DNA from 4 places in the Carbonatibacter coralli genome. Region 1 is predicted to be linked to each of the others. Evidence: riboswitches for the same ligand, from Rfam matches in the RefSeq annotation. Region 1 holds a riboswitch; each other region holds the start of a gene.
What was found. Region 1 has a riboswitch for cobalamin ahead of AAAH10_RS01845 (ABC transporter substrate-binding protein). Riboswitches for the same ligand answer to the same signal wherever they lie in the genome.
Positions count from the first base shown of each region.

Region 2: another riboswitch for cobalamin. It lies ahead of AAAH10_RS04235 (DUF4198 domain-containing protein); the one in region 1 lies ahead of AAAH10_RS01845 (ABC transporter substrate-binding protein).
Region 3: another riboswitch for cobalamin. It lies ahead of AAAH10_RS15355 (TonB-dependent receptor plug domain-containing protein); the one in region 1 lies ahead of AAAH10_RS01845 (ABC transporter substrate-binding protein).
Region 4: another riboswitch for cobalamin. It lies ahead of AAAH10_RS07585 (hypothetical protein); the one in region 1 lies ahead of AAAH10_RS01845 (ABC transporter substrate-binding protein).

Region 1 covers NZ_JBBUTJ010000001.1:422,360-430,123, reverse strand. Annotated here, with positions in the region: gene AAAH10_RS01860 (ABC transporter permease) at 1-299, opposite strand, end outside; gene AAAH10_RS01855 (ABC transporter ATP-binding protein) at 299-1,099, opposite strand; gene AAAH10_RS01850 (ABC transporter ATP-binding protein) at 1,092-1,886, opposite strand; gene AAAH10_RS01845 (ABC transporter substrate-binding protein) at 1,873-3,447, opposite strand; cobalamin riboswitch at 3,762-3,972, opposite strand; gene AAAH10_RS01840 (hypothetical protein) at 4,049-4,459, opposite strand; gene gor (glutathione-disulfide reductase) at 4,674-6,062, shown strand; gene AAAH10_RS01830 (class II 3-deoxy-7-phosphoheptulonate synthase) at 6,325-7,707, shown strand.
Region 2 covers NZ_JBBUTJ010000001.1:913,215-920,978, reverse strand. Annotated here, with positions in the region: gene AAAH10_RS04250 (MmgE/PrpD family protein) at 1-805, shown strand, start outside; gene AAAH10_RS04245 (trimethylamine methyltransferase family protein) at 926-2,518, shown strand; gene AAAH10_RS04240 (GcvT family protein) at 2,572-5,046, shown strand; cobalamin riboswitch at 5,150-5,371, shown strand; gene AAAH10_RS04235 (DUF4198 domain-containing protein) at 5,590-6,378, shown strand; gene cbiM (cobalt transporter CbiM) at 6,442-7,242, shown strand; gene AAAH10_RS04225 (NikL family nickel/cobalt ECF transporter subunit) at 7,226-7,764, shown strand, end outside.
Region 3 covers NZ_JBBUTJ010000010.1:599-8,362, forward strand. Annotated here, with positions in the region: gene AAAH10_RS15345 (AAA family ATPase) at 1-521, shown strand, start outside; gene AAAH10_RS15350 (DUF6925 family protein) at 570-1,601, opposite strand; cobalamin riboswitch at 1,990-2,213, shown strand; gene AAAH10_RS15355 (TonB-dependent receptor plug domain-containing protein) at 2,474-4,378, shown strand; gene AAAH10_RS15360 (DUF7676 family protein) at 4,397-4,966, shown strand; gene AAAH10_RS15365 (ABC transporter substrate-binding protein) at 4,981-5,823, shown strand; gene AAAH10_RS15370 (FecCD family ABC transporter permease) at 5,828-6,868, shown strand; gene AAAH10_RS15375 (ABC transporter ATP-binding protein) at 6,868-7,656, shown strand; gene AAAH10_RS15380 (transglutaminase-like cysteine peptidase) at 7,750-7,764, opposite strand, start outside.
Region 4 covers NZ_JBBUTJ010000002.1:451,579-459,342, reverse strand. Annotated here, with positions in the region: gene AAAH10_RS07600 (response regulator transcription factor) at 1-228, shown strand, start outside; gene AAAH10_RS07595 (sensor histidine kinase) at 307-1,929, shown strand; gene AAAH10_RS07590 (MATE family efflux transporter) at 1,932-3,329, opposite strand; gene AAAH10_RS07585 (hypothetical protein) at 3,541-4,098, opposite strand; cobalamin riboswitch at 4,134-4,350, opposite strand; gene AAAH10_RS07580 (lysozyme family protein) at 4,491-5,456, opposite strand; gene AAAH10_RS07575 (GNAT family N-acetyltransferase) at 5,522-6,070, opposite strand; gene AAAH10_RS07570 (N-formylglutamate amidohydrolase) at 6,133-7,113, opposite strand; gene AAAH10_RS07565 (response regulator) at 7,286-7,702, shown strand.

The DNA.
Region 1 (7,764 bases):
TGGGACACAAGAGACTTGCCGAAATCGCCCTGAAGAAATCCGGAAATCCAGTGCCAGAACTGAACAGGGAACGGTTCATCCAGTGCGAATTCCTCCCGGATGGCTTCGACAACTTCCGGAGGAACATCGCCTTCGCCCATGTAGCGGGCATTACTGATTGTCAGCGCCTTGTCGCCGGGGGAAATGTAATAGAGGGTGAAGGTCAGCAGGCTCACGCCAAGGAGAATTGTTACCAGTCCGGCAAGCCTTTTGCCCAACAGGGTTGCGAGGTGTTTCAGAAGGGGAAAGGGGTGATTCATCAGCTTGCGATCTGCTTCTCTGGTAAGCGGGACGTTCCGCTGTCGAGTGATCCCAAAATCTCTGCAGCTTCAATCAGTTCTGCAGCATAGGACGAGGAAGGCCGATTGAAGAAGTCGTGAACGGGCTGGCAGGAAACAGCCCGGCCGCTGTTCATCAGCAGGATAGTGTCGGCATAGGCCCGGGCGTATCCCAGATCGTGTGTCACAACCACATAGCCAAGCCCGTGCTGTTCCCTGATGTTCTGCATGGTCCGGGCCACCTGTTTCTGGACAAAGGCATCCAGTGCGCTGAGAGGCTCGTCAAAGAGGATGACTTTGGGCTTGGAAACAAGGGCGCGGGCCAGACAGACGCGCTGTGCCTGCCCCAAAGAGATCTGTTCGGGAAAACGACGGGCCATTTCAGGTTCCAGCTCAACAGCTCTCAGGGCTTCAAGAACCAGTTCCTCCCGCCTCGCCCGGGGCAGTTTCAGGTGATAGAGGCTTTCCGCAATTGATGGCCCCACCCGTTGTCTCGGGTTCAGTGCAGCTTGCGGGTTTTGCATGACCCAGCTCACACCGGGCAGGCCGAGAAAGCTATCTCCGGGTTCGAGGCAAAGGGTTTGGCCGCCATCTGCCAGACTGTGCCGGATGTTTCCCCCGTCAAAACGAAGCAGTCCCTGAAGGGTTTTGAGGAGTGTGGTTTTTCCCGAACCGCTTTCGCCGACGACACAGAGGCACCCACCTTCTTCCAGCCGGAAGGAGATGTCTTTAATCAGGGGAACCCCGTCAAGTGATACAGAGAGATGATTCGCTTCAAGCATGCTGTTTGTCTTCCTGACAAGAGGTCGGCCAGCAGCGGTTTGCACTCAGCAGCTTGCCATAGTCCGACTGCGGGTCCTGCAACAGCCTGCCGGTTGGACCAAATTCCTCGATCCGTCCCCTGTTCATGATGGCGGTTCTGTCGGCAAAGCGTGCTGCGAGAGCCAGATCGTGGGTCACAATCAGGATGGCTGTATTGTTGCGGGCTGCGAGTTCCGTAATCCTGAGCATGCAGCGCGAAGCAATGAGAGGATCAAGGGCGGAGGTTGGCTCGTCCAGAATCAGAATGTCGGGTGAGGAGACAAGTGCAAAGGCAAGCAGCAGTCTTTGTTGCATGCCCTGGCTCCACTGGTGCGGGTAACTTGATTTCAGGTCCTTGAGTTTCAGGGCTGAAAAGAGCTCGGAGATGTCCCGGGACGAAACAGACTCTGCTGCCGAACAGCGCAGGGTTTGTTCCCACTGGCTTTTCAGACGCTTGAGGGGATCAAGACCGGCCTGGGGATTCTGGGGGACAAAGGAGATTGCAGCGCGGTCCACAAGGGCAGGCTTTCGGGATGACCAGTTGTGCTTTTTCCCCTTGAATGTCAGGACACCTTCAAAGGGAGTCGCAGGCTTTGCAAGCCCCATCAGGCATTTCAGCAGACAGGATTTGCCTGCTCCCGAGCCGCCCACAATGGCGAGACACTCTCCCCGGCCAATGTCCAGGGAGATGTCATGCAGAATGGTCTGCCTGCCAATTCTGGCAGACAGACCCTCAATGGAAAGAAGGCTCGAATCAGTCTTCTGCAAGATCAAGCTCCGGCGAAGCGAGATAGGTTTCCGCAGGGTGGATGCGATAGCCGTTGACCTTGCCGTTTCCGACAGAAACCTGGGTCTTGTGGAAAACGGGGATGAGTGGCAGGTCATCGTTGATGATGGCCTGGATCTCGTCATAGAACGGCTTGCGCTTGCTGTTGTCGAACTCTGCACGCCCTTTTTCCAGAAGCTTGTCCAGCTTCGGGTTGGAATAGCCGGAGAAGTTGTAGCTGGCGGAAGAGCGGACCAGTGTGCTCGGGAAGTAATCCGGATCGCCCTGGGGAGCGGTTCCCCATGCCTGAAGATGCATCTGGATTTCACCGGCTTTGAGAGCGTCATTGTTCGCACCGAATTCACCCATGGCGATTTCGACCTGCAATCCCAGCTGCTGAAGCATCTGCTGGCTGATTTCCAGTGTCGGGCGCAGGGCGGCACGGCCTTCGTAGGAGCGGATCTTGATGACAATATCCTTGCCATCCAGTTCGCGAATTCCGTTTCCGTCGCTGTCAACAATACCTGCTTCATCAAGGAGCTGGATTGCAGCATCCTGATCATAGGGCAGGGCAAGACTGTTGTTTGACCAGGCGGCCATGGATGCCGGGAAAAGGGCCTTCGATGCAGCACCGCCAACACCGGACAGTGCGGCCCTGACAATCAGATCCCGGTCCAGCCCGAGGGACACGGCCTGGCGCAGTGTCTTGTTTGCCAGCGGACCGTCTTCGGTTCTGACCTGATAGAAGAACAGCCGGGTTGTTTCGTTGGAAAAGAGTTGCCCACTGTTTTGCTCCTTGAGAGCAGCAAAGTCAGGTTCCGCGTAGTTCGTAACCAGATCAACATCGCGGGCCTGAAGCGCCAGTGCAGCGACCGAAGGATCGCTGATGGTGTCGAACACAAGACCGTCAAGCTTTGGCTTGCCACCCCAGTAATCCCCGAAGGCGCGGGTGACATACTGTTTGTCCGGATCAGCAGAGACAAAGACGAAAGGCCCGGTTCCGATGATAGGCAGTGTTTCGTTGCCGTCTTTCAGAACGGCCGCAGAAGGTTCTGTCAAAGCCCAGAGAAAGGCCGAATTGGGGTTTGCTGTTCTGAAAACAAGCGTCTTGCTGTCCAGCACTTCAATTTCGGACAGATCCAGCAGTTTCAGCAGGCGCGGGTTGTGCGCAGGATGACCTTCCTCGGAGAGTTTTTCAAAGGAAGTCCTGACGTCTTCTGCTGTCATCGGACTGCCGTCGTGGAACTTTACATCGTCGCGGATGACGATTTTCCACTCTGTCGGTGACAGGTTTTCAAAACGGGAAGCCAGACGGGGAACCTGCTGCATGTCATAGGACAGTCCGATGAGCGTTTCCGAGACTCCGGCCCGGTTGCTCATCCAGCCATTCTGGCGGGCGCGGGGGTCAGGAACGGTGCTCTTCGGGCCAAAAGGCACGGCAACGTTCATGATCTTTTCAGCGGCAAGAACAGGGGATGTGCCCAGCCCCTCAGCAGGGGCGGCAACAGACAGGCCAAAGCCTGCTGCAGAGAGCAGAACGAATTTGAGTGCGGATTTGATCATCCATATTCTCCATGAATTTTTCGGTAAGCAGCGAGAAAATTTGTTATGTTATAACATTTCTTTTTTCAAGCGCTATTGCAGAATTTTTTCTCCTGATGAAAGAACTCTGGTTCAGGATTCGGGCATGAGGCCTGTGGTTTGGCCGCAAGGAGAGTTCGCTCACCGGCAGGGAAAGGGATTCCGAAAAACAGAGGAGACTGTTGCTGTCCTGAAAAGGACGGCAGAAAACGGGCGTTGAACGCTACAGCGCAGGGGATTCCTGCTGAACAATGGATCATAGCCTTTAGACCTCCCCCGGGCACCTCGCCGGGTTTGAGTGAACTCAAATGATGGCAGGTCTCCTGACTTGCGGGTCTAACGCGCTCCAGCCTTCCCGATTGTCTGGCAATCAGTGGTATTTCTGGTTGGCTAACCGCTTACAGTTGCGAGGGCAGTCCCGGATTTGGCGCCTGATGGCTACACCGCACCGTGTTCCCTTTTATTCGACTTGGTCTTTCTGTCGAAACCATCATCGCGATCATGCCGCACAGATGGGAAAGTGCAAGTTCAAAATTTGCTTCATGTCTGCGATAAAGTGTCATCGGCAGATGATATTCGGGTTTCAGGACCCCTTGATCCGGATCAGGACGGGATATTCTGTGCTCTGTCCAACAAAGGTTGCCCTGATGGTGTCGCCCGTTTTGAGCGTACCGAACGGCTCCGACGTCATCCGGTAGCAGGACCATCCTCCGAAGGGAGGCCACTGGGAGCAGTACTGATCGCCCTCGACGCGCCATTTTCCGATCTCTGTTGGCCGTTCTCCCTGACGGTAGACTGTTCGGCCGGAGGCTTCGAAGGTCTGATGGACAAAGCTGTCTCCCGGACGGTTGCTGGCCGTGTTCCCGGTGAGGAGCTCCTGAATGGCCTGACCGCTCAGTGAGGTTTCCTGATCGGCAGCCAGGACGGGAGCCGGGCTCAGCAGGAAAAGCAGGGCAGTCATTCCGGCATGGCGCAAAAGATGTTGGGCTTTCATTTTCAGATCTCTCCCTTTGTCATCTGGCGAAGTTTGGGCTTCAATGGTTTCGAGGTCAAGCCGCTCTGGTGATCACGGCCTCGTTAGATACATGCAAAAGACTTGATCTGTTCACTGATTGCGCTATCTCTCAGAGAACAGGACTGACTGTGTGGTAGGCAGATTCGCCAGGACGCAGATTGGACCATCAAACGACTTGAACGGAGACAACACCATGGCAACGGCAATCGAAACAGATGATTTCGACGCTCCAGAATATGATTATGACCTCTTTGTAATTGGTGGTGGCTCCGGGGGCGTTCGCGGTGCACGTATGGCTGCTGCAACCGGTGCGAAGGTTGCGCTGGCAGAGGAATATCGCTACGGCGGAACCTGCGTGATCCGGGGATGTGTTCCCAAAAAGCTCCTGTCCTATGCTGCGCATTTCCATGAGGACTTTGAGGATGCGGCCGGTTTTGGCTGGACCGTTGGTGAAAGTTCGTTTGACTGGACAACGCTGATCGCCAACAAGGACAGGGAAATTGACCGTCTGGAAGCGATCTATCAGCGCATTCTGGACAATGCCGGAGTTGAGCACATTCGCGCCCGTGCGTCGCTGATCGATCGCCATACTGTTCAGGTCGGAGACCGCACCGTGACAGCGAAATACATTCTGCTGGCACCCGGTGGTCGCGTGTCCTTCCCGCACGGCGAGGGCTGGGAGCATGCCATTTCCTCCAACGAGGCCTTCCATCTGGAAGAGCAGCCAAAGCGTGTTGTGGTTTACGGAGGCGGCTATATCGCTGTCGAGTTTGCTGCGATCTTCAACGGTCTGGGCTCCGAAGTGACGCAGGTCTATCGCGGTGATGCGCTTTTGCGCGGGTTTGACCGGGATATCCGCGAAGGCCTGGGCGAAGAGATGGCGAAAAAGGGTATCGCGCTGGAATTCAACGTGACCATTGAAAGGATCGAAAAGCTTGCAAGTGGCTTGCTGGTCCATCTCTCGGACGGGCGGACGCTGGAGACTGATGCCGTCTTTGCAGCGACAGGCCGCACGCCGAACACGGACAATCTGGGGCTGGAAAGCGTTGGTGTTGAACTGAACAAAAAGGGTGCTGTTGCCGTTGACGAGTTTTCCAGAACGTCAGTGCCGAACATCTATGCTGTTGGCGATGTAACGGACCGCATCAATCTGACGCCTGTTGCCATTCAGGAAGCCATGGCCTTTGTGGACACTGTCTTCAGGGGGCAGCCCCGTGCGATGGACCACAGCAATGTGGCAACGGCTGTTTTCAGCCATCCACCCATCTGTACTGTTGGCCTGACGGTTGAGGAGGCTGAAAAACAGTATGGGGAAGTCGAGGTTTACAAGTCCGCTTTCCGCCCGATGAAGCACACGCTTTCCGGCCGTGACGAGCGTTCCATCATGAAACTGGTTGTCGAGAAACACAGCAAGAAGGTGGTTGGCCTTCACATGCTGGGAGCTGATTCTCCGGAAATCGTCCAGGGCTTTGCTGTTGCGATCAAGGCAGGGGCGACAAAGGCCATGTTCGATGCGACGGTTGGTATTCACCCGACTGCTGCAGAAGAATTCGTCACCATGCGGGAGCCTGTTTCGTCCTAGGCGGAGGGCTTTGTCGCAACAAAAATCAGAACGGGGCTGGATTCATGGAAGTTTCACAGCCCCGTTTTTGTGTTCTTAATTCCCTGATCTTTTGTTTTAAAGCAACAGGTTAAGGGGATTTCGGGCGTTGAGGCCTGCAGGTGGAGTTGCAAAGTCCTCGCAAAAAAGTCAGCTTTGTAAATCAACAGACTGGTCAAGTCCGAAAAAGCTGTCTACAACTGTTGATCCACTTAAATTACATGATTAATCATGAGGTATTGCTATGAGCGCGAATTGGACCCCATCATCCTGGCGCGCCAAGGAAATTCGGCAAGTTCCCGAATACCCGGACAAAGCGAAGCTTGAGTCCGTGGAAAAAACCTTGGCGGGCCTTCCGCCACTGGTTTTTGCAGGGGAGGCTCGCCGTCTCCGTGAACAGTTGGGCGAAGTTGCTGAAGGTCGTGCGTTTCTGCTTCAGGGCGGTGACTGTGCGGAATCCTTTGCTGAATTCCATCCTGACAACATTCGCGATACCTTCCGCGTTATGCTGCAGATGTCTGTGGCGCTGACCTTTGGAGCGGCCTGCCCGATCATCAAGGTCGGCCGTATGGCCGGTCAGTTTGCCAAGCCACGTTCTTCCGATACGGAAATCGTGAACGGTGTCGAACTGCCAAGCTATCGCGGCGACAACATCAATGGCATCGAATTCACTCCGGAGGCCCGTATTCCGGATCCGGATCGTCTGTTGAAGGCCTACAACCAGTCTGCATCAACGCTGAACCTGCTGCGTGCCTTTGCGCAGGGCGGTTTCGCCGATCTGAACAAGCTGCATCGCTGGAACCTTGAGTTCGTCGACGGAAGCCCGCAGGGTGAGCAGTATGCGGAACTCTGCGAACGCATTTCCGAGGCCCTGTCCTTCATGCAGGCCTGTGGCCTGAGTGCAGAGCGTTCCTCCCAGCTGCGCGAGACAGATTTCTATACATCCCACGAAGCGCTTCTGCTGAACTACGAGGAAGCCATGACCCGTCAGGACAGCCTGACCGGCAAGTGGTACGACACCTCTGCCCACATGCTGTGGATCGGGGACCGGACGCGCAAGCTGGATGAAGCCCATGTTGAATACATGCGTGGCATCCACAACCCGATCGGTCTGAAGTGTGGCCCGACGACAGAGCCGGATGACCTGATCCGCCTGATCGAAGCGCTCAACCCGAACAACGAAGCAGGGCGTCTTGTGCTGATTGCCCGCATGGGACACGACAAGGTTCAGGAATTCCTGCCACCGCTGGTTCGCAAGGTGAAAAAAGCCGGTTCCAAGGTTGTCTGGTCCTGTGACCCGATGCATGGCAACACGGTCAAATCCACCACCGGCTACAAAACCCGTCCGTTTGATTCGGTTCTGGGTGAGGTTCGCGGTTTCTTTGATGTCCACAAGGCAGAAGGAACACACGCAGGCGGGGTTCACTTCGAAATGACCGGCAAGGACGTCACCGAATGCACGGGTGGTTCCCAGGCAATCACGGACGAGAATCTGGGTGATCGTTACCACACCCATTGTGATCCGCGCCTGAATGCAAGCCAGTCGCTTGAACTTGCTTTCCTGATTTCCGAATACCTCAAGGAAGAACGTCAGGAAAAGGAGCGCAAGGCAGCTGCTGCAGCGTAAAGTCCTGGCAGGGAACCGGACCTGATCTGTTGATCTGTCCGGCGAAACCCATCTCTT
Region 2 (7,764 bases), 490 kb from region 1:
GGAATATCATGGTCCGCGCAGTCAGATGATGCGTGAAATCGATCACCCCACCATGCTTCACGACGGGTCTTCGTGGGGCGCCCTTGCGGGAATGACGGCAGCCCTGATGGCAGACAAGGGATTCCGAGGGGCACCGGCCATCACGGTCGAGGCTCCCGATGTACAGAACACCTGGGACGATCTGGGGGAACACTGGCTGATCATGGACCAGTATGTAAAACCCTATCCGATCTGTCGCTGGGCGCACGCTGCCATTGAAGCGGCTTCTTCCCTGCGACAGGAACTGGGGGAGATCAGACCGGAAGAGCTGGAGACCATCGAGATTGTGTCGTTCCACGAGGGGATTCGACTCTTTAACGAGATCCCTGCTTCCCCGGAACAATCGCAGTATTCCCTGGCCTATCCTGTTGCTGTCATGCTGCTCGAGGGGAAGGTCGGGCCGGAGGCCATTGCGGAATCGCGCTTGTCGGAACTGGCTGCCGGACAAAGTGACTGGGCGCGGGCCTGCCGCTCTGTGATCGGGAAAATGGTCTTTCTGGATGAAGACCGTTTCAACGAACGCTTCCCTCAGCAGCGCTGGGCTGAAGTTGCTCTGAACTTCAGGGACGGCAGTCGGGTGGCGTCCGGCGAGAAGCGGACGCGCGGGGACGGGGATGCTCCCTTCTCTGATGAGGAAATGCTGGCAAAGTACAGGCACTATTCTGCTCCGAATCTGGGCACAGAACGCAGTGAGGCCATTGCCGATGCTGTGATGAACCTTGATCAGGGCCATGTTGCAGAGCTGTTGAGGCTTCTGGAAGGCTAGCGCTTTATTTATGGGCCCATAAGAAAAACGATGGAGGTTTGCGCGTTTTCCTTTCGTGCTTCCTCCTCCCGTCGTGGGTAGCCTTGAGGCAATGAAAACTTCACAATCCGGGACAGCAAGATGTCTGAAGAAACAACCGCAAATCCTGAAAGCGAAGGTCGCACATCCCGCTCTTCCGGGCGTGGCGGACGCCGCGGTGGACGTCGGGGCAGTGCGTCAGGGGCGGCAAGCTCCATTCCACAACTGAAATGGCAGGATGTCCGCAATCCTTACCAGCCCTTCAAGGTTTTCCGGGATGAGCACATAGAGGCCATCCACAGAACCTCCATGCGCGTTCTCTCGGAGCTGGGCGTCAAGGTGATGTCTGAAACCGTGATGGACATTTTCGAAAAGGCGGGGGCCATTGTTGATCGCTCCACCGGTTTTATCCGCATTGATGAAAGCCTTGTCGAAGAAGCACTCAAAACGGTTCCCGGGCAGTTCACACTGACCCCGCGCAATCCGGAAAAACGGATTGTCATGGGCGGGAATCACATGACCTTTGGTCTGGTTGCCGGGCCTCCGAATGTTCATGACTGCATCAATGGCCGCCGCTCGGGCAACTACACCGACTACTGCAACTTCATCAAGCTGGCACACCACTTCAATGCGATCCATCTGATCGGCAATCAGGTGGTCGCGCCGATCGAGCTGCCAGCCAACACCCGTCATATGGACACCTATATGGCGAACCTGCGTTACAGCGATATTGCCTTTCACTGTACAGCCATTGGCGAGGGGCGGGTGATGGATGCCATCAACATGCTGGCGATCACCAGAGGCAAGAAACCGGAAGAGCTGAAAGAGGAACCGGGGCTGATCACGATTATCTCCGTGAACTCTCCGCGCCTGCTGGACGAGGCCATGAGCGACGGTCTGATCGCGATGGCCCGGAACGGACAGGCTGTTTCCGTCACGCCCTTCACTCTGATGGGAGCCATGACGGCCGTGTCACTGCCTGCGGCTCTGGCGCAGCAGAATGCCGAGGCGCTCTTTGGTGTTGTCCTGACACAGCTGGTCAATCCGGGTGCGCCGGTCATGTACGGCTCCTTTACCTCCAATGTGGACATGCGCTCCGGTGCTCCGGCCTTTGGCACACCGGAAAATGCCAAGGCGAACATCGCTGGCGGGCAGCTGGCACGGCGCTACGGTATCCCTTACCGGACCTCCAATGCCAATGCGTCGAATGCTGTGGATCTGCAGGCAGCCTATGAAACGGGCATGTCAACCTGGGGAGCTGTTCTGGGGGGAGCCAACATCATCTATCACTCTGCCGGATGGCTGGAAGGAGGGCTGACGGCCTCTTACGAAAAGCTGATTCTCGATGTGGAAATCCTTCAGCAGATGATGGCGTTCATGACACCGGTGGACTTTGCCGAGGACGAGCTGGGCTTCGATGCCATTGCCTCTGTTCAGCCGGGTGGTCATTTCTTTGGTACGGATCACACCATGGCCCGCTATCAGGATGCCTTTTATCAGCCCATTCTCTCGGACTGGCAGAACTACGAGAACTGGGAAGCAAATGGTGCGAAGGATGCCCTGAGCCGGGCAACCGAAGTCTGGCAGCAGGCGCTGAATGAATATGAGGAGCCGGAACTGGATCCGGCTGTCGTCGAGGAACTGGAAGCCTACAAGGCCAAACGGGTCGAGGAAATCGGACTGGGTGAGCCCTGACCCTGCCCGGGCTGGTTGTCTCTGCACCGTCTAGCGAATGAAAGACTGAAATCATGGATGAAAAGAATAACGCTGCAACACCTTTGAAGCCCACGGCTCAGGCTGTTGTGATCGGTGGTGGTCTGGTGGGCTGCTCCATCCTCTATCACCTGGCCAAACTGGGCTGGACCGATGTGATGCTGCTGGAACGCTCCGAGCTGACATCAGGCTCGACATGGCATGCTGCGGCTTCTGTTCACGGCCTGCATGACAACAGCAATATCTCGAAGCTTCAGTATTACACCATGAAGCTTTATGAGGAGCTGGAAGAGGAAACCGGGCAGTCCGTTGGTTTCCAGAAGAACGGGTACATCTATGTTGCCCAGACAGAGGATCGTGAACACCAGTTGAGGATTCAGGCTGCGAAGGCAAAGGCTTTCGGTGTGGTGTTCAACGAGCTGTCCATGGAAGAGCTCAAGGAAATGAATCCCCTGATCAACACGGAAGGCCTGCGTTGCGCCTTCTTCGAACCTGATTCAGGCTATGTTGATCCATCGGGTGTGACCTATGCCTATGCACTGGGCGCCCGCAAGCGTGGTGCGCAGGTTCACCGCTTCACACCGGTGACAGAGACAGTCCAGCGCGAGGATGGCAGCTGGGATGTTGTCACGCCGCGCGGAACGGTTCATGCGCAGGTGGTGATCAATGTAGCTGGTCTCTGGGGGCGCGAGGTTGCCGGGCTTGGCGGGTATGAACTGCCGCTCATGACCATGGAGCACCAGTACATGGTCACGGAGACCATGCCTGAAATCGAAGCCCTTGGTGACAAGCGCATCCCTGCTGTCAGTGACTGGGATGGCGAGTACTACATGCGCCAGGAAGGCAAGGGGCTGCTGGTTGGAGCCTACGAGAAGGACGGACGATACTGGGCGGAAAAGGGCACGCCACTGGATTTTGGCCACGAGTTGCTGCCGGATGATCTGGACCGGATCATGCCCAACATCATGAACGCCATGACCCGTATCCCCGATCTGGAGCACACGGGCATCAAGAAGATGATCAACGGCCCCATGATCTGGACACCGGATGCTGCAGCGCTTTACGGGCCGGTGCCGGAGCTGGAAAACTACTATTGCTGCAACGGTATTATTCCCGGTTTCTCCCAGTCGGGTGGTCTGGGACTTATGCTGGCGCAATGGGTCATTCACGGCGAACCCGAACTGGACATGTTTGTCTGGGATGTTGCGCGTTTCGGCAGCTGGGCAGACAGGGAGTTCACCAAGGCCCGGACGCTGGATCGCTATGCACACCGCTTCAAGATCCACTATCCCTACGAGGAACGTGCGGCAGGGCGTCCCGCCCGCGTGCGCCCGCTTTATGAGCGTCAGAAGGCATTGGGCGCGGCCTTCGGTCTGAACTATGGCTGGGAACATCCCCTGTGGTTTGCGGATGAGAGCTGGCCGCGGGACGAGCAGGGGAATGTTGTGGAGACCTACGGCTTCCGCCGCCAGCCCTGGCATGAAAAGGTGGGAGAGGAGTGTAAGGCCCTGCGTGCCTCTGCGGGTCTGATCGATATCTCCAACTTTGCCAAATACGAGATCAAGGGTGCAGGGGCTGCAGACTGGCTGAATGCGATGATGGCCAACCGGGTGCCCACAGTGGATGGGCGTTCCTGCCTGACACCGTTGCTGTCCAAGCGGGGCGGGGTTGCCGGTGACTTTACCATCACCAAACTGGGCGATGATCACTTCATGATGTTCGGTTCCGGTATGGCAGAGCGCTATCATCAGCGTTATTTCAAGGCTGTTCCACGCCCTGACACCGTTTCCTTTGAAAGCAGGACGGATGCCCTGTGCGGCTTTAACCTCGCCGGACCGAATGCGCGGGAGATCATGTCCCGACTGGCTCCGCAGGAGGATTTCAGCAACGAGGCTTTCCGCTTCATGCGGTCGCGCAGGATGACCATTGCGGGCTGTGATGTTCTGGTCCTGCGGGTGTCCTTCACAGGGGATCTGGGTTACGAGATCTACATGAAGGAAGAGGATCAGGTGAAGCTCTATGATCTGATTCTGGAAAGCGGTGGTGATCTGGGTGTCCGTCCCGTCGGAAGCCGGGCGCTTTTGTCTCTGCGAATGGAGAAGGGCTATGGTTCCTGGGGACGGGAGTATTCTACAGAATACTGGCCGCATGAATCCGGTCTGGATGGTCTGATCAAAATGGACAAGGAGTTCCTGAACAGAGACTCCTTTGCCGAGCTTCAGGGCAGGGAAGCCCGTTACCGTCTTGTTCTGATGTCTGTCGAGACACCGCATGATGCGGATGCGGTTGGCGGTGAGCCGATCTTTGACAGCAAGGGTAATCATGTCGGACGTGTCACATCCGGTGGCTACGGGCACTCTGTCGGGATGTCGCTGGCGCTGGGGTATGTGAACCTTGACCAGTCCAAGCCCGGAACCGAACTGGATGTGGCGGTTCTTGGCCTGCCTCACAAGGCGACGGTTCTGGAGAAACCGCCCTTTGATGCTGAAGGCAAGCGCCTGAGAAGCTGAGGCAAAGGCGCAGATTGAGAGGAAAGGGACGCTGTGAAAACACAGTGTCCCTTTTTCGTTGTGTGGTTTGAATCAGGGCTTGCGAGTCACCACCCGGAGGTGTAAAAATCGCCGCCGTACTGGTGCTCCAGGGGTGAAGCAGCCCTGAGCTTAAAAGGGAACTCGGTTGGATTTGCCCATCAGGGAATCCGAAGCCGGGGCTGTCCCCGCAACTGTGAAGGTGAGCCAACTGTTCACAAGGCCACTTGCAAGGCTGTCTTGCAGGGAAGGCGAACAGCCAGCGATGATCCTGAGCCAGGAAACCTGCCCGTACAGCGTCACTGATTTTTCCGGACGGGGTATCCAGAAAAGCGGTTTCCGTTGTGTGACGTGCCTCAACCTGTTTTTTGAGGCCGTTGGATTTCTGCTTTGCAGGCGGGTGTGTTTGTTTGTGCCTGCCAGACTCTCTGACTGATCCCGGTTTCAGAAGACAAGCGTCAACTTTGAAACGCTTGTGCTGATTTTTGTCTGATGCACAGGCAAAACCACATCGGGATCCGAACCATGAAAAAGACTTTCCTTGCTTCCCTTTTTGCTTTTACAGCGCTCTCAACTGTGCCGGCTTCTGCACACTTCCTGCTGGTCTATACCCCTGAGACAGCGCTTGAAAAAGGTGGCGAGATCACACTGAAAATGCCTTTCACGCACCCGGCTGAGTCCGGCCATGTTATGGAAATGGTTGAGCCGGAAGAATTCTTCGTGATCAAAAAAGGCAAGAAAACCGATCTGAAGGACAAACTGTCTGTGATCGACTGGACGTCTGCCGAAAACACGAACACAGCCTATGAAGCGACTGTTCGTCTTAAAGGTCTGGGCGACAACGTTTTCGTTGTTCAGCCTGCTCCCTACTTTGAAGGCAGCGAAGACATCTATATCCAGCAGATCACCAAGTCCTACGTCAACGTTGGTGAACTGCCGACAGACTGGGATCAGCCACAGGGCCTGAAAACAGAGATCGTTCCACTGATTGCACCTTATGCAGCTGTTGCGGGCAGCACCTTCAGCGGTGTTGTTCTTTCTGAAGGCGAGCCTGTCCCTTATGCCGAGATCGAGGTCGAGTACATGAACTTCGAGCCGAACCTGGAAACAAACTCTTTCGCCAAGGACGGTGCCTGGGAAAGCACACCGGCTTTCTCTATCCGTGCTGATGCCGCCGGCGCCTTTACATTTGGTCTGCCAAAAGCGGGTCACTGGGGTTTTGCTGCTCTGGGAACAGGTCCTGATACAGAATTCGAGGGCAAGGAACTGTCCCAGGATGCTGTAATCTGGATCCAGGCAAACGAACTGAAGTAATGCGGACAGAACGGGTGTCGGGTCAGGGCCCGACACCCGGTTCTTACAAGAGGTCGAAGTCTTATGCATATTGTTGATGGCGCACTATCCAACCCGGTTCTGATTGGCGGAGCTGTTCTGGCCGCCGGTGGTCTGGCCGTCGGTCTCCGACAGGTCACGCCTGAAAATCTGCCGCGGGTGGGGGTTCTGTCCGCTGTCTTCTTTGTGGCTTCGCTAATCCATGTTCCTCTCGGATTTTCCTCTGTTCACCTGATCCTGAACGGGCTTCTGGGGGTCGTGCTTGGGTGGGCAGCCTTCCCTGCGCTCTTTGTCGCGCTGGTCCTTCAGGCTGTCTTCTTCGGTTTCGGTGGTCTGACAGTTCTGGGCGTCAATGCGCTGAACATTGCTGCGCCTGCTGTGGCAGTCTTCTATCTCTGTCGCTGGGGCATGCTGCCTGAAAACCGTGACTGGGCGCGCCGTGGTGCTGTTCTTCTTCTGCTGGGCTTTGCTGCAGCCTGTGTCTTTGCCGGGGAAGAGCTTTTTGCTCGCTATCAGACCGGGGAAACTGGCTGGTCCTTCTGGGTGAATGTTGTTGCGCTCCTGTCCTTTGCCCTGGTGATGCTGTTCGGTGCTTTCCTGTTCTATCGCGGAACCCTGAGCGAAGCGGGGATGTGGGGGTTCTTTGGCGGATCGCTGTCCATTCTGCTGACAGCACTGATGGTGGCCGGCTCGCTGGCGCTGTCGGGTGATGAATTTCTGAAGGCTGCAGAGTTTGTCGTCGTTGCGCATTTCCCTGTCATGGCGCTGGAAGGTGTGCTGACCGCTTCGACCATTCAATTGATTTACAAGGTAAAACCGGAGCTCTTCCATGTTGCGCGCTCTTGAAAACAAAATTGTGAAAATCGCTTGTGCGCTTTTGGGCAGTCTTTTGCTGTCCGTCTTTGCTATCAATGGAGCCATGGCGCACAAGGTCATTACCTCTGTTTATGCCGTTGATGATATCGTTGAGGGTGAAATCGGCTTCTCGAACGGCAAGATGGCTGAAAACGTCCTGGTAGAGATCTTTGGCGAGAACGGTGAAAAGCTGGGTGAGGCCACGACGGATGAAGAAGGCTTCTTTACTTTCAGGCCAACATCGCGTCAGGCTTTGTCTTTCCGCGCTGATCTGTCCGCAGGGCACATTGCGCAGGCGACACTTGAGGCGGATGAACTGCCCGAGGGGCTGGCCGCAGTGGATGGCGGTGCCGCGTCTTCCGTATCCGGCAGTCAGGAGCCTGCGAGCACGGCACCGGTAGCAGCGGGTGCGGCAGGGGCAAATTTGAAAGGCCTTGAGCGGGAAATTCGCAACCTGCGCAAGGATCTTGCCGCCTTCAAGGAAGAAAAGCGCATGCAGGATATTCTGGGCGG
Region 3 (7,764 bases), on a different contig from region 1:
GGACAGGCAAGACAACGCTGGCAAGAGCATTGGCAGATGTCTTTGATGTGCCCTATCTCGAGGAGGGGTTCAGGCGCAGGCTGGAACAGGGGCTCAATCCTCACAGCCTTTCCAGGCATGAGCATCTGGATCTTTTGCTGGAGCTTTATGATGAGGCTCTGGATGAAGTCAGACAGGCCTGTAAGGATTACGGTGGTTTTGTCGCGGATCGTAGCCCTGTCGATTATCTTGCCTTCTGGTTTTACTACGGTTTCGCTCATGAACAGATCTTGTCGGAAGAGCTTGCAGGGCGTGTTGAACGTGATCTTGGGTATTTCGGGAAGGTTATTGTGCTGCCCTGGGGAGCGATAGAGCTGGAGAGCGACGGTTATCGTTCCGCGAACAAGTGGATACAGCTGCACTATCAGGGATTGCTGGAAGGTCTGGTAAAACGAAGAATACCGGCAGATAAACTCCTGATGGTGCCGGATGATCTTGTCACGGTTGAGACGCGTCTTGAATGGGTGATCCGGCAAGCCTGAGAGGTCGGTCTTGCCGCATCGTGTCCTGCGGAAATCAGTGCCCCGGGATCAGTGGCCGTGATGATCCGAGGAGGTGTTCTCGTCTCCGGGTTCGAAGTGGTTTTGCCAGTCCTGAAGTGTTGGATTTACAATCCCGCTGGCGAGCAGCTGTCTTATGGTTACTCTGGTGATGACTCTTTTCCTGCGGCTGTCTGCAGAGAAGTTTTCCGGAGTGTGTCCGCGTTGAATGGCGTTATGAACGGTCTGTTTGAAACGGGTAAGTTCCCCGTCGCCAAACCGGTTCCACATCACTTGAAAATTCTGATAGTCCTTGCTGTCAAAGCCACGGGGATTGCCTTTGTTGTCCAGCATCGGGTTGACCGGATACATGGACAGAGCCGGATAGAAATCATCCGGTATGGGAGTATTGGCTGAATGGGTTCTGCTGTTTTTGAGCAGCTTGGGCAGGATGTGGGTGTGAGGCCCGAGTGGAGTGGCAATGTTGCGTTCTGTTGAGCCGATGTGCTGGTAAACCTCAACGCGTCCCAAATCGGACAGGAACACTCTGTGGGGGCTTTGCATCTTGATGGCCGACATTGCCGGGTTGCCTGCTTCAAACAGGGATTTGCCACAGTTTGAACGCAGCAGTGCAATTAGCTCCGGATCTGCAGTTCGGATACAGACATCAATGTTCCTCTGTTTCAGTCCCATATCAAAGAGCACGGCTTCCCGGTCACAGGAACGCAGAGCGCTCCGGTCAGGACCAAGCTCGCTCAGGACAGAGCGTTGATGGACCGTGCAGTTTTCAGCCGGAATACAGAAATTGCCGCCCTGTAGCCAGAACTCGCGTCTGCTGCTCAGAATTTCATAGGGTTCGAAGTGGACCCGGGCGGGAAGAGAGACGGACAGGCCACCGCGATCTGTTACAGAGGCCCCCCCCGTTTCGGTGAGCACAACCTCTCTGTTTTCTGCAGGATCAATGTGGTATTCGCCGATGGCTCCGAACGAGCCGATACTCCAGCTGGTATCGGGGTTTTCAAGATTTTCGTGAAGGAGCCCGACAAGATCTGTGAGCATCTTTTGAGCGACGGTATCTGTCATTTTTTGAAACCTGTTAGAGGCCGCAAAGGCGCTGTTGGTGGCAGAATCAGGAATATTGTCCCGACAGCGCATTGCGCACTCAACGGACTTCCTGATCAAGGAGATTGGGGACGCCACCATCCAGGTTCCCTTGGATGAACGTTAAAACAGGACTGCGGGCGATGACAACTCTCATTGGCTGTTAATGTTGATTTTTATTTTGGAAAAGAGATTTGTGATTTGGAGCAATATCCCTGATTTCGGCTTGCTGTGAATTTTGAAAGGAAAGCAATGAAATTCATTAAGTCACTGATAATAAATAAAAATATTCAGTGTTTTCTCTTGTGAAATCGCGAGATTGTTGCGCGTGATGCAAAAAAGGGAATTGACTTTTTTTCGTCACATTTTATCTATGCGTGCATGTTTGTGGTTCCCGTGAGTGAGATGGATTCTCGGGATTAAAAGGGAATACGGTAGGGAATTGCCCAACAGGGATCCTGATCCGTAGCTGTCCCCGCAACTGTGAGCGGCGAGCAATAAGCCCGGAATTATGGCCACTGGATGAAAGTCCGGGAAGGCCGGGATGAGTTTTGACCCGCGAGCCAGAAGACCTGCCCAAACGCGTCAACTCTGTATCTGCCGGGTGAGCGGGTATGACTGCGATTCGTCGCAGTGACGCACATCGTGTTGCTGCGATTGGGTCAGAGTATCAAACCATCCACTCTCCCAATCCTGAAAATGTTTAACAACTGCCGTCTGGCAGGGCTGTTGTCGTGTCTGAACACCTGATTGTCCGGGTTTTTGGCGGCTTTGCCCTGTTGAAAGCGGCAGAACGGTGCTGCCTGTCTGGCGGCAAGGGTAGAGTTATGTTCATTACACATTCTGGAAAAATCATGACAACTGCGTCCTGGCTTGCAATTGCCATGGCAACAATTGTTTCTGCTGCTTTGGCACAGGAAGGGCAAACACAATCAGAAGAAATTGAGGAACTGGAAGAGATTGTCGTTTCTGCGAGCCGGATCGAGCTTAAAGCCAGTGAAGTCGGAAGTGCTGTGACTGTCATCACTGCTGAAGAAATTGAAAGGCGTGGAGACCGTTATGTTTCTGATATTCTCAGGGATGTTCCGGGGCTTGCTGTAAACAGAACCGGTTCCTTTGGGGCTTTTACGCAGATTCGTATCCGTGGTGCTGAAGCCAATCAGACCCTTGTGGTGATTGATGGTGTCGAAGTAAACAACCCTGCTGCGGGATCCGAGTTTGATTTTGGTTCCTTGCTGGTGGACAACATTGAACGTATTGAGGTTCTCAGAGGGTCACAAAGTGCCCTGTGGGGGAGTGATGCCATCGGCGGTGTGATCAATATCATCACGAAAAAGGGGCAAAAGGGTTTCAGAGGTTTTGCGAGCGCCAGTGCCGGCAGCTTTGCAACGCATGATCTGAATGCCGGTTTCAGCGGTGGAGGAGAGCGCTATCGCTTTGCTTTTGATGCATCCCGCTTTTCGACCAATGGTATATCCCATGCCGATGAAGATGATGGTAATCCTGAAAATGACGGGCATACGATTTCACAGGGGAATGTTTCTTTCGGCGTTACACCGATTGAGAACCTCGATATTGATTTTACAGGGCGTTACACCCGTTCGTTTCTTGAAACTGACGGATCGATTTTCAATGTGTCGTCACTGACTGATCTGGATAACGATGCGACCGTTTACCAGCGTTATGGTCGTGCCAATGTCGCCTATGATCTGTTTGGAGGGGCCTGGTCCCACCGTGCGAGTGTTGCTGTTTCCGATGTTGACAGCAAAAACCGAAGCAACAATGCGACCTCCTTTACCTCCGAAGGCGACAAGCTCAAGCTGGATTATGAAACAACCTACCGCTTTGAAACAGAGAGTATCCCGGATGCAGAGCATGCCGCAACCCTGTTGCTGGAGCACGAGAAGGACACAATTCAGACTTCCTCGATGGCCAATGAGGTTGATATCAAGACCAACAGCATTGCTGGAGAATACAATCTGAGCCTCTTTGACGATTTGCATTTGTCCCTGAGTGGCCGTTTTGATGACAGTGACAATTTTGAAGATGAAATGACTTACCGTGTAACGGCGGCCTATAACCTTCGCGAGACAGGCACGCGTTTTCACAGCAGCTACGGCACAGGTGTTAAAAATCCCAGTTTGACAGAGCTGTTCGGTTTCACGGGAACCTTTGTTGGCAATCCCGATCTTGAACCGGAGAAAAGCAAAAGCTGGGACTTTGGTGTTGAACAAGGCTTTTTCGAAGACCGACTTGTTGTCGATCTCACCTATTTCAATTCCCGTGTGACAAACCTGATTACAGGCTCGGGCAATACTGCTGTGAATCTGAGCGGAACCTCTCCTGCACAGGGGATTGAGGTCAGTGCAGATGCTGAAGTTCTGGACAATTTGAACCTGATTGCCAGCTACACCTACACCAACGCGGAAACCGCGGATGGGACAGAACAGGTCAGGCGACCACGGCATATTGCCAGTCTGAACGTGAATTATCGTTTTCTGGAAGATCGGGCAAACGTCAATCTGGGGATTGATTACAACGGTGATCAAAAGGACACCCGGTTTTCACCAACATTTGCCAGAAGCATCGTGGGACTGGACAGCTATACACTCGTAAACGTCAATGCAACCTATGACATTCATGAGAATGTGCAGTTGTTTGCACGTGGTGAAAATCTGCTGAACGAGGATTATGAAGAAGTTTTCGGTTACGGAACTCCGGGGGTTTCGGGGTTTGCCGGTGTCCGGGTTGATTTCTGAGTGCAGGAGCTATGCAGGATGACTTCTGTGATCCTTCCGGACATTGTGGAAAGTTCAAGCGGACGTCTTTCAGAAGTCTATACCCTCCCCACTGGGGAGGGTTACCTGCTTGAGCTTTTAAGGGATGTCTTTGAAAACTATTGGGAAGACATTGTTTTCGGGCCGGTTATTGAAGGTGTTGCCTATGAATTTCGCTGTCCGTGCAAACCGAAAACGATCTCGCTTTCAAACGGTTATCTGACTGTCCATTTTGGCGGCACCCATTTCCATCTCTGTATCGGTCAGGTCAGGGGAATGGATGGGCGTTCCATGGATCACGTCTTGAATGAAGCGCGCAGGGTATCCCGCGCAGAAATCATCCGGCGTCTGAACAGGGAAGGCGGCGCAACGAGCTGGAGTCTGCAGCTTTTCAACGGGAAAGGGGAGCAGGTGATGACAATCTTCTTTGCCAATCCTTTCATGACGAATGAAGACACGATGGCCGAGTTTCCCGACTGGACAAAACTGGCCATGTGGGAAGACATTGGCCGGAGATATCTGGGACGTGAGCTTGATGATACGGATCACAAAGCCACAGGTTTCTTTTAGGAGCTGACTTGCTGATGAAACTTCTTTCCAGCATCACCTTTGCAGTTTTTGCCTTTTGTATGGCAGCGGCCTTGGCGGCCAGAGCCGGACAGGGTGAACCCGAACGTGCAAGGGGCGGAATTGTTTCCATCAATCTCTGTACGGACCAGTTGCTGTTGATGCTTGGTGATCCTGCCGAGATCCGGTCCGTTTCCTTTCTGGCACGGGACCGTTCTATCTCTGCCTATTGGGAGGAAGCACAGAACCATGATGTCAATCACGGCCTGATTGAACAAATCCTGCCGATGGAGCCTGATCTGGTTCTGGCCGGACGTTATACAAGCCGATACACCGTTGCCCTTCTGGAAGAACAGGGAAAAAACGTGCTTGTTCTGGATCCGGCCAGAAGTCTGGAGGACATGATCGCGAATATTCAGAAGGTGGCGGATGCAATTGGCCGTCCCTTGCGTGGAAGGCAGATCATTGAAGCCATTCTGGAGAGACCGAAACCTGACTCACTGGACAGGAGGGTGATCCTCTATGGCGCCAGTGGCACGACAGCAGGCCCTCCAAGTCTCGGAGATACGGCGATTGCGGAAGCCGGCCTGAAGAATGTTGCGGATGAACTCGGAATTGGAAGCTGGGGGTATTTGTCTGTGGAAGGACTTCTGCGGAGTGATCCCGATCTGATTGTCTTTCAAAGAAGTGGTAAAGCAATGCCAGCCATGGCAACGCAGTTGCTCCACCATCCTGCTTTGACAGCCAGTCGGCTTCCGGCCTTGCGAATGGATTTAACCCGAAGCGAACTGATCTGTGCCACGCCTCGGCTTTTTGAGACTTCCCGAGCCATTCGCAAACGTATTGAGCGTGAGGAGTGAGACGATGAGTGTTTTGCCCGTTTCCCGAATGAGTGAAAGAACGGTCTCCGGAGTATTGAGTCTCGCGCTTCTCGGTGTTCTGGCAGGGCTGTTTTTCTTTTCCCTGTCTCTGGGAAGGGTTGGCGGACCGCTTGTTGACAGCCTGCCATGGGACTTCCTGTATCTGGATCCTGATGTCTTTGGAGAAACAAACAGGCTTATTCTGGTCGAGGTACGTCTGCCCCGTACACTTCTGGCTGTTATGACCGGTCTGTCTCTTGGCTTGTCGGGGGCTGTGTTGCAGGGCCTTTTCCGCAATCCACTTGCTGATCCGGGGATTATCGGAACTTCGAGTACGGCTTCTCTTGGCGCTGTTGTTGTCCTCTACTTCAGTCTTGCAGAGTACTCAAACCTTGCGCTGACAGCAGGGGGAGTGGCGGGGGCTCTGCTGGGATTGGTCGGACTGTATATCCTGACAGGAAAGAAGCCGGGTACGACCGGGTTCATTCTTGCCGGAGTTGCTCTGAGTTCCCTTGCCGTTGCCATGACGTCTCTGGCTTTGAGCCTTGCACCCAGCCCCTTTGCCACTCTTGAAATTCTGTTCTGGATGATGGGGTCTGTTGCAGATCGAACCTTCACCCACGTCTGGATTGCCTTACCTCTCATGATAACGGGCTGGTTGCTTTTGCTGGGGGCAGGGCGCGGTGTGGATGCCCTTTGTCTTGGTGAGGAAAGCGCCACCAATCTCGGTTTCAACGTCCCGAACATTCGGGCCCGGATCATTCTGGGGTGTGCTCTATGCGTTGGCGCGGCTGTTTCTGTGACAGGGGCCATTGGCTTTATCGGTCTTGTTGTTCCCCATATCCTCCGTCCGCTTGTTGGTTTTCAGCCAAGGGCATTGCTGGTGCCAGCCGGAATTGGAGGCGCCTGTCTGCTGTTGCTGGCGGATATTGCTGTCCGTCTGATGCCGCCGGGGCCGGAACTCAAACTCGGTGTTCTGACAGCCCTCGTTGGTGCGCCGTTCTTCTTCTGGCTGCTGGTCCGATACAGAAGGGAGATGCTGTGATGATTGCCCTTGAAACAAAAGGCCTGAGCCTTCGGAAAAAGGACAAGACACTTCTTGATGATGTGTCTGTTTCTGTAACGGCTGGCAAGCTGGTTGGCCTGATCGGGCCAAACGGTGCCGGAAAGACAACCTTGCTTAAAACGCTTTCAGGTCTCGAAAAAGACTATGAGGGATCTGTTTTGTTCAAGGGGATAAACCTTGCAGACTGGAAACCCCGAAGTCTGGCAAGGGAGCTGGCCTATTTGCCCCAGGGACACGAGGTGCACTGGCCGATTACGGTAGCCAAAATGGTGGAACTGGGCAGGTTACCGCATGGCGGCTTCCTGCGTTCACTGGATGAGCAGGACAAGGTTGCCATACGGAAGTCAATCAGTGAACTGTCTCTGGAGCATTTGGCCGATCAGCCCTTTAACAGGCTTTCCGGTGGCGAGCGGGCACGCGCTGCTCTGGCCAGGGTTCTGGCAACTGAAGCGCGAACAATTCTGGCAGATGAACCGGTCGCTGCTCTTGATCCCTTTCATCAGCTGCAGGTCATGACGATCCTTCGTGATTTGGCTCGCAAGGGTTATCTGGTTTGCACTGTCTTGCACGATCTGCCTCTGGCAGCACGTTATTGCGATCGTCTCATCCTCATGAACAGAGGGAAAATCGTAGCTGATGGAGCGCCCCGCAACATTCTGAATACTGAAAATCTGGGGCGTGTTTTTGATATTGTACCTTTTAACACGGAAGTGGATGGCGATTTTCTGTCTCTTCCCTGGTCTCTTTGCTCTTCGAAGCAGGCTTGAGGACGTTTTGAGGATGGTCCGGATACCGGTGAAGTGATTTGTTATCCCTGTGGCTGTTTGTTCATTCTAGAGACTCTTCCCCGGCTGATACTGTCAGGTTGTGGCCAG
Region 4 (7,764 bases), on a different contig from region 1:
ATTGTCCGTCTTCTGGTCACGCGTGCCGGTCGGGATGTGACCTATCGGGATATCTATGATCTGGTTCACGGCAAGGATTTCGTCGCTGGCTATGGAAGTGATGGTTACAAGGCAAATGTCCGATCCTTCATCAAGCGCATTCGCAAGAAGTTCCGCGATGTTGATGAGTCCTTTGCCCTGATCGACAACTATCCGGGCTTTGGGTATCGCTGGCAGCCTCAGCAATAGGAATTGCCGGCGATTATTTGAAACAGCTGTGTGGGGACAGCTTGGGGAAACAACATGCGGGATGACAAAGGGCAGGCAATGTCCGGAGATTTCCTGACCGGCGAGATGGGGCGGGAAATGACGGGCAGGCAGACAGAGAAAGGCAGAAGGAAAAATGCTTCTGCCGCAGACGGTTTGCGAAAAAGGCGAAGTGTGGAACGCACAGAGTCTTCGGGCTTCGCCGTGCGCTCCCTTATGGGGAAACTTGCGCTGATCATTGTGGTCTTTGTCGCTGTTCCCGTCATTGTCTACAGCCAGTTCAGGGAAGCGGATGATGACCGTCAGGTTCTCATGCTGGCTGCACTGGAAGAACAGGGACGGCTGATGACCGAGAGTCTGCGCCCGGTTCTGAAGCAGTCCCAGCCCGTTGCCCTGACAGCCCTGCCCGAAGCCCTGGAGCGCGTGGCAACACCCGAGGCGGGGGTGAAGGTCCTCTTCCGCCCGAGTGGTGATGAGGGCTTTTTCTTTGTTGCCTCAGAGCCTCGCCTGTCCATGGAGGACCTGCAACAGGAGCGTCAAAGCCTTGAAGAGCGTGGTGTCTTCGAGAGTATGACCGAAGGCTGTGCCTTTGCCCGGGCCAGGGCTTTGCGCCACCAGAGACCTGATGGTGCCGAGGAACTTCTGACATCCATGTCGACTCTGCAGACGGAGGAAGGATGCTGGATTCTGATTTCCACCCAGACGGCAGAGGTCTTTTTGGGATCGTCGGTTGGTCGGCCTTACTGGCAGAGCATCGAAGTCCAGATTGCAGCGGCAATCTATGTGGCGCTGGCGCTTCTGACCACGGGGATTTTTGTCTCTGTCTGGCGTGATCTCACCCGTTTCCGAAATCTTGCGCGCCGCATCCGCCATCAGCAGGGTGGGGATATGGCTGCGGTTTCCTTTACACGAAACAACCGCGTGCCGGAACTCGAGCCTGTTGCGCGCGAATTTGACCATATGATCCAGTCGCTTCAGGCGTCCTCCAACAACCTCAAGGCTGCTGCAGAGGACAATGCGCATGCCTTCAAGACGCCGCTGGCCATCATGAGACAGGCGCTGGAGCCGCTTCAAAGAAGTGTCTCCGAAGACAATCCACGCGGCCGTCGTGCCCTGCAAATTGTCACAGAAGCGCTGGAGCGGCTGGACTCGCTGGTGGCGACAGCGCACCGGCTTGATCAGAGCTCTGCAGATCTGGTTGTCCCCCCGCGGGAGACGGTTGCCCTGTCCTCCCTCTTGTCCCGGATGGCAGAGGCCTATGCCCCCCGCTTTTCTGCGCAGCAGGTTTCGCTGGTTGCGGAGATCGAGGAAGGGCAGAGCGTTCTTGCCAGCGATGATCTGATTGAAACGGTTGTGGAAAATCTTCTGGACAATGCACTTGAGGTTTCTCCGCCTTCAACGACAGTTTCCCTGTCTCTGGCCAAACGCGGGAGCTCGGCTCTGGAACTTTCGGTTCGGGATCGCGGGCCGGGTGTTCCGGATAGCGAACTGGAGCGGATTTTCGAGCGCTATGTTTCCTACCGGTCTCAAACGCCGGGCAGTGGAGCAACCGGCAGTCCGCATATGGGAATCGGTTTGTGGATTGTCCGCAGGAACATTGAGGCGATTGGCGGGGAAGTGCACGCGGAAAACCGCAAGGACGGGGGGCTTGCCCTGGTGATTTCCCTGCCTGTTGCCACCTGATTTCAGGCGGCTTTTATGCTGTGTGTGTTTTCCGCTCCGATAGAGCTTCTCAAGGTCGGATAATAGCGCAAAAGTGTCAGGGCCCTTAAGGCGAAGAACCCGCTGAAGGCCAGCCAGAGGCCGTGATTGCCGTAAAAATGGCTCAGAACAAGGGCAGAAACAGCATAGACGATGGCTGACTGCACCATGCCGTTGCGCAGGGCCGAGGTCTGGGTTGTTCCCGTGAAAACACCATCGAGCTGATAGCTTGCCACACCAACCAGAGGTGAAATGGCCGCCCAGATCAGGTATGTCTCTGCATTGATTTGAACTGCGGGGATGCTGGTAAAAAGGCTGATGATTGCAGAACCGCCAAACCAGAAGGCCAGGGCAATGACCAGCGAGGTGCCGGCAGCCCACAGACTGGACTGGCGCACGGCGGCATCAAACAGGGATCTGTCTCTGGCACCTTTGGCCTGGCCGGTCAGGATTTCGGCAACATGTGCAAAGGCATCCAGAGCGTAGGACGCCAGATAGACAAGCTGGATCAGCACAGCATTGGCCGCAAGTGTCTCTTCGCCAAAGCTGGCCCCCATTTTTGTGAAGAGGCCAAAGGACAGCACAAGACAGGCCGAGCGGATAAAGATGTCGCCATTGACCTTTGCCAGCGCCAGCAGGCGGGCCCGTTCAAGAACCTGCGCCCAGTCCGTTCTGAGGCGGATTTTGCGCAGGCCTTGGAAGGCCATGACAAGGCCGGCCAGAAAACCGGTGCCCTCGGCCAGAACGGTTGCAAAGGCGACGCCCTTGATGGTCATGTTGAGTTCAATGACGAACAGCAGGCTCAGGGCAATGTTGACCAGATTGATCAGGACCTGGAGAAAAAGGGTTGTCCGGGTTTGTCCCCGCCCGAGGAACCAGCCGACCAGAGCATAGTTCCCAAGTGTCAGGGGGGCAGCCCAGATGCGGATTTCTGCATAGTCCCGGGCAAAGCCGGACACCTGTTCTGTTCCACCCATAAGCCAGAGGCCTGCCGTCAGCAGGGGCCACTGCAAAAGAACAAGAGCCACGCCGATACAAAGTCCCGAGATAAGAGGGCGCAGAAGACTGGCCTTCTGTTCCATCTGGTCTCCGGCACCCAGAGCCTGTGCCGAAAAGCCGACGGTGCTGAGGCGGAGGGAGCCGAAGCTCCAGAACAGAAAATTGAAGACAACCGTCCCGATTGCAACGGCTCCCAGATAGGCTGCATCGGGCAGGTGCCCCATAATTGCCGTGTCAACAAGACCCAGTAATGGTGTTGTCAGCGTTGTGATGATCAGGGGAATCCCCAATGACAGAACCTTTTTGTGAGGGACAAGATCGCTGGCAGAACCAGCTGTTTGCGCAGTCCTGTTTGCAGCCTCCTGAGGCGTTTGTTCTGACATTGTGGCGGATTCCTGAAAGTGTTCTTTGCGAGTTGGATCTGCAAATTACATCTTTTTTCAGGTGAGTGCGACCTGTTTTACAGCTTGGGGTTTTGCGAAAGCCCGGGCAAAAAAAGAGGGGACAACACGATCAGAGAGAGAAGAGAGAGAAGCGATCGTGTTGTCCCCTGTTGAGTGCTGCATCCCTGGGAATTACGGGAATGCAGCGAGGTCAATTCATGAGCTGTGAGGGCTTTTGTCTTGTAGTTTTGTTGTTGGACCGTGATCCGCCGCGGCGTCTGCGGGCCAGGGTATTGAGTTTTCCCGAAAGGGTCAGCGTCTCTTCCAGAAAGCCTTTGAGACGCTGACCTTCGGTGGTCAGGCGATGATGCTGCCCCTCATCACTGAGGAGTTTGAGGACCCTGGACGCAGCCTTTGCCGGAGAAAGATCGTCAGCAAGGCTCAGCAGCCATGTGACAAAAATATCTTCTGCCTTGAAGGTGCTGTTCCACAGAGAGTTGCGAGTGGAAAAAAAGTCTTCAAACAGCGAACGGTGGAGGATTGCACGCGGATCTTCCGGTACGGACCGGAACCAGACATCTGCTTCTTCTGAGCTGAGAGAGCGTTGCCCCAAAAGGCACAAGCGTGCAGACAGGGAGAGAGAACCCCCGGCTGTGCTTTCGCTGTCAGACAAAAAGGAAAGAGAGAAACCTTTGGATTCTGAAGTTTTCAGATCATCCAGGGACAGTTGGCTGTCCATCATGCCGGCAATGGCACTTGTCGCGTTCATATAAGCCTCCACCGGTGCACCCCGCCCGGAAAAATGGGTTGAAACAGTGCGCGGCAGGTCTCCTGGCTTATGGCTCGTAAACGCTTTGATCGCCTTCCCGGAAAAACCAGTGGACTTTGATCAATGCTGGCCATCTACAGTTGCGGGGGCAGCTTTGGAGTTGAAATCAGACTTTCTGACTTCGCACCAAATTCCCTTTTCATCCCGGTCAGAAGCGATCCTGACAGGGAAACCGTGCGATGTGTCCTGAGACTATGATTTTCAATCCGTGCTGTCAACACAGCTTTTGGGACGGGTGTGAGGAAAAATGCCTGGAAGGCTACTACAAGCTGTGTTTTTCATGGAAAATACACAAGATATTGTAGCTTTATCCCGGGTGCTCAACGCGCGGATCAGTGGCCGAAAAGAGTGCGGACAGAGATCGTTTTTCTGTAGATTGGCTGTGGAGTCACGTCATGGTTTTCAGCGACCGTCAGCAGTTCTCCGTCGACTTCTGCCTTGCCGATCAGGGCGTTTTCCGTTTCGAAGCTGATTGCGGCTGTTTCACGGGATGGCCTGACCGGATTGTGAGCGGAGCGGGCAAGGGCCAGTGATGGATGCGCCTGCGGTTTGATCCTGTTGCCGGTTTCTGTTGTCTTCTGTTTCTGGGCTTCCTGTCTGGCTTTCAGAGCAGCGCGGCGTTCCTCTGCTTCGACCTGCATGATTTCCTGGCGCTGCCTGTTCGCATCCTGCTGCAATCCCCGCCATGCCTTGATGGCCTTGTGGCGATAGGGGCCGGCATATTTGGGCGTTGCAGAATGGTAGCGGCCGACAGCCATGGTCCAGGATCTCATTTCTTTTCTCAAATTGAGTAAAAAATTGCCTGCGTAGCGTGCGTTGGCGTAAGGGTCGAAAGCTTCTTCCAGATTGGCAAAGGCATCAGGGTGGTAGTGAAGATTGACCTGCATGCAGCCGACATCGATATTCCGGACGCCTTTGGCTTTCAGTTTCTTCACCTCGGCAATCGCTGCCGCCTTGTTGGGAAGATATCGCCCCTTGCCTTCTGCCATGACCGTCCAGGGCCAGGCCTGTCTGCTTTTGCTTTTGGCATCCCATTTCCCGGATTCAACCAGGGAAATGGCGCGCAGGAGATAGAGGGGAATCTTGTTGTCCCGCTCGACCTGATCAATGGCAGAGCGGCAGAGTTCAGCTTCGTGGGACAGGGCGCCTGCAAGGGGATCGGCAAGAGATGGCTTGATTTGTCCGGGGTTGACCGATGCCTTCGCCTGGAACGCAAGACCACAGACAAGGGCAAGGGAGACAAGGCCGCCTGTCAGGTGTTTCAGGGTTTGCGCTGGAAGGATGGGCAGGGATTGCATGACTGACTCCGTTTCATTCCGGAGATGTTATGCAAATGCAGTGCCAGATTTCCTGTGTGGGAGGATCAGTCCGTTGCTTTCAGAGTGCGCTGCATCACAATGACGTCGAGCCATTTGTCATGCTTGTATCCGACCTTTTCCAGTAATCCGACTTTTTTGAAGCCAAGTGCTTTGTGCAGCCTGATGGAGGCGACATTGTCAACACCGCCGATCAGGGCCAGCATCCGGGCAAAGTCATAACCGCGATTTGAGGGTTCGCTGCAGGCCACGATCAGGCTTTGCAGGAGTGCACGGCCGATGCCCTTTCCGGTTTCTCGGGGGGCAAGGTAAATGCTGTTTTCCACAGTGTGGCGATAGGCCGGGCGGGTGTGATAGGGCGCAACATAGGCATAGCCGATGACAGTTTTGCCGCCATTCTGATCGCTTCGTTCCGCAACAAAACGCGGATAGTCCTGCGCTTCCAGTCCGTCCAGTTTGGCTGAGATGATTTCGAGGGAAGGCGGTTGTTCCTCAAAGGAAGCGGTGCTGTTTTCCACATGCCAGGCATTGATGGCCCTGATGGCGTGATAATCTGCAGAAACCATGGGGCGAATGGAAACAGAATCGCTGGACATGTGGCTATCCGAGAAATGCTGATGAGGAAAGGGGCTCCGGTACAGAGCCGGTTTCTCTATTGCTATTGACCGGCCAACGGATAGTCAAGCTGTTCCAGCTCATCCGGATCCAGAGACAGAAGCGAGTCAATGACGGCATTGAGAGCCTGCTCGACCGATTGCATGCCGGATGTTGGCTCCAGTGTGTTTTCGTCCATGTAAAGCTGTCTGGAAATCTCGATCTGGAGCAGGTGAACTCCCTTGGAGGGTGCGCCGTAATGGCGTGTGATGTAACCCCCGGCATAGGGCGTGTTGTGCAGAACATTAAAGCCGCAGGTTGCGAGTCGTTCCTGTGCGGAGGAAGAGACAGCATCATGGCAGCTGGTTCCAAAGCGGTCGCCCAGCACAAAATCCAGTGAAAGGCTGGTCCTGTTTGCGGCTTGCCGGGGGGCGAAGGGGTTCAGTTGCCGGAAGGCAGAGTTCATGCCGGGCAGATTGAGGCCGGGCATGGAGTGGCAATCGAGAACAATACAGTAACCGAAATCGGCCTGTGCTTCCCTGATCAGGTTATCCAGGGCCTGATGATAGGGACGGTAGCAGTCTTCCAGTCTGGCCTGTGCCTCGGCATAGGGCAGGGGCTTGTCGTAGATATCAATGTGGGTGCTGACGCTGCGGGGAACAGTGCCCAGTCCGGCATTGACCCGCGGGCTGGTTGTGTTTGCTCTTTCCGGAAGGGGATCGCTGAACATGGCTGGATCAAGTTCCAGTTCCTCGCGGTTCACATCGACGTAGGCCCTCGGGAAAAGAGCCTGGACCATGGCCAGAGCGTTTGCCTCTACCATGGGTTTGAGCATCCGGTCGACATAGGCGTCTTCCGAACGGCGAATGGAATAGCTGTTCAGACAGGACTGTGTCAGGAAGCTGTCCGGATAGGTCCTTCCGCTGTGGGGGCAGGAGAGAATCAGGGGATGTTTCAGCTCTTCCGGACGGTAAAGAGCCAAGGCATCTTCCCTTTTGGTGAAGGGACGTGCTATGGAAGCCGGAGATGAGCTGGACTGATTCATTTCGAAGTCTTTATTTCCAGAAAAATTACAGGTTTTGCAGTTTTAACCTGCATTCCGTCTGTAATTTTAAACAAGAGGTCTTTGAAATCCCAGCAGAAAAACGTTACAAAAAGATACGGGCAGGCCTTGGGGAAGGTTTACGGGGGCCCGAAAGACAGGCTTTGGGGGAGCTATGGCTAGAATTTTACTGGCCGAGGACGATGAGTCCTTGCGCCGTTATATCGCAAGATTACTCGAAAAAAATGGTCATGATGTCTGCACGGCATCCGATGGCTCTGAAGCCATGGGCATGCTGACTGGCGTTGCCTTTGATCTGCTTTTGACAGATCTGGTGATGCCGGGTGTGGATGGAATGGAACTGGCCCGTTTTGTTGCGGATCTTTATCCGGAAACTTCGATCATGTTTATCACGGGCTTTTCGGCTGTGCCGATCCGTCAGGCCCAGAAGCTGGACAGTCACCGGGCTGTTCAGGATGCAAGGGTTCTCTCCAAGCCCTTTCATCTCAAAGATATTGTCGAGGCTGTCGAAGAGCAGCTCAAACGCCGCAATCCGGCTCTTTTTCATACCGGAGAACAGGAGCCGGTCTAAAAAACTGTCATCTTTATGCGGGAATCCTGTATAAAGGGTCTTGCAAAGCCATTTTGCTTTTG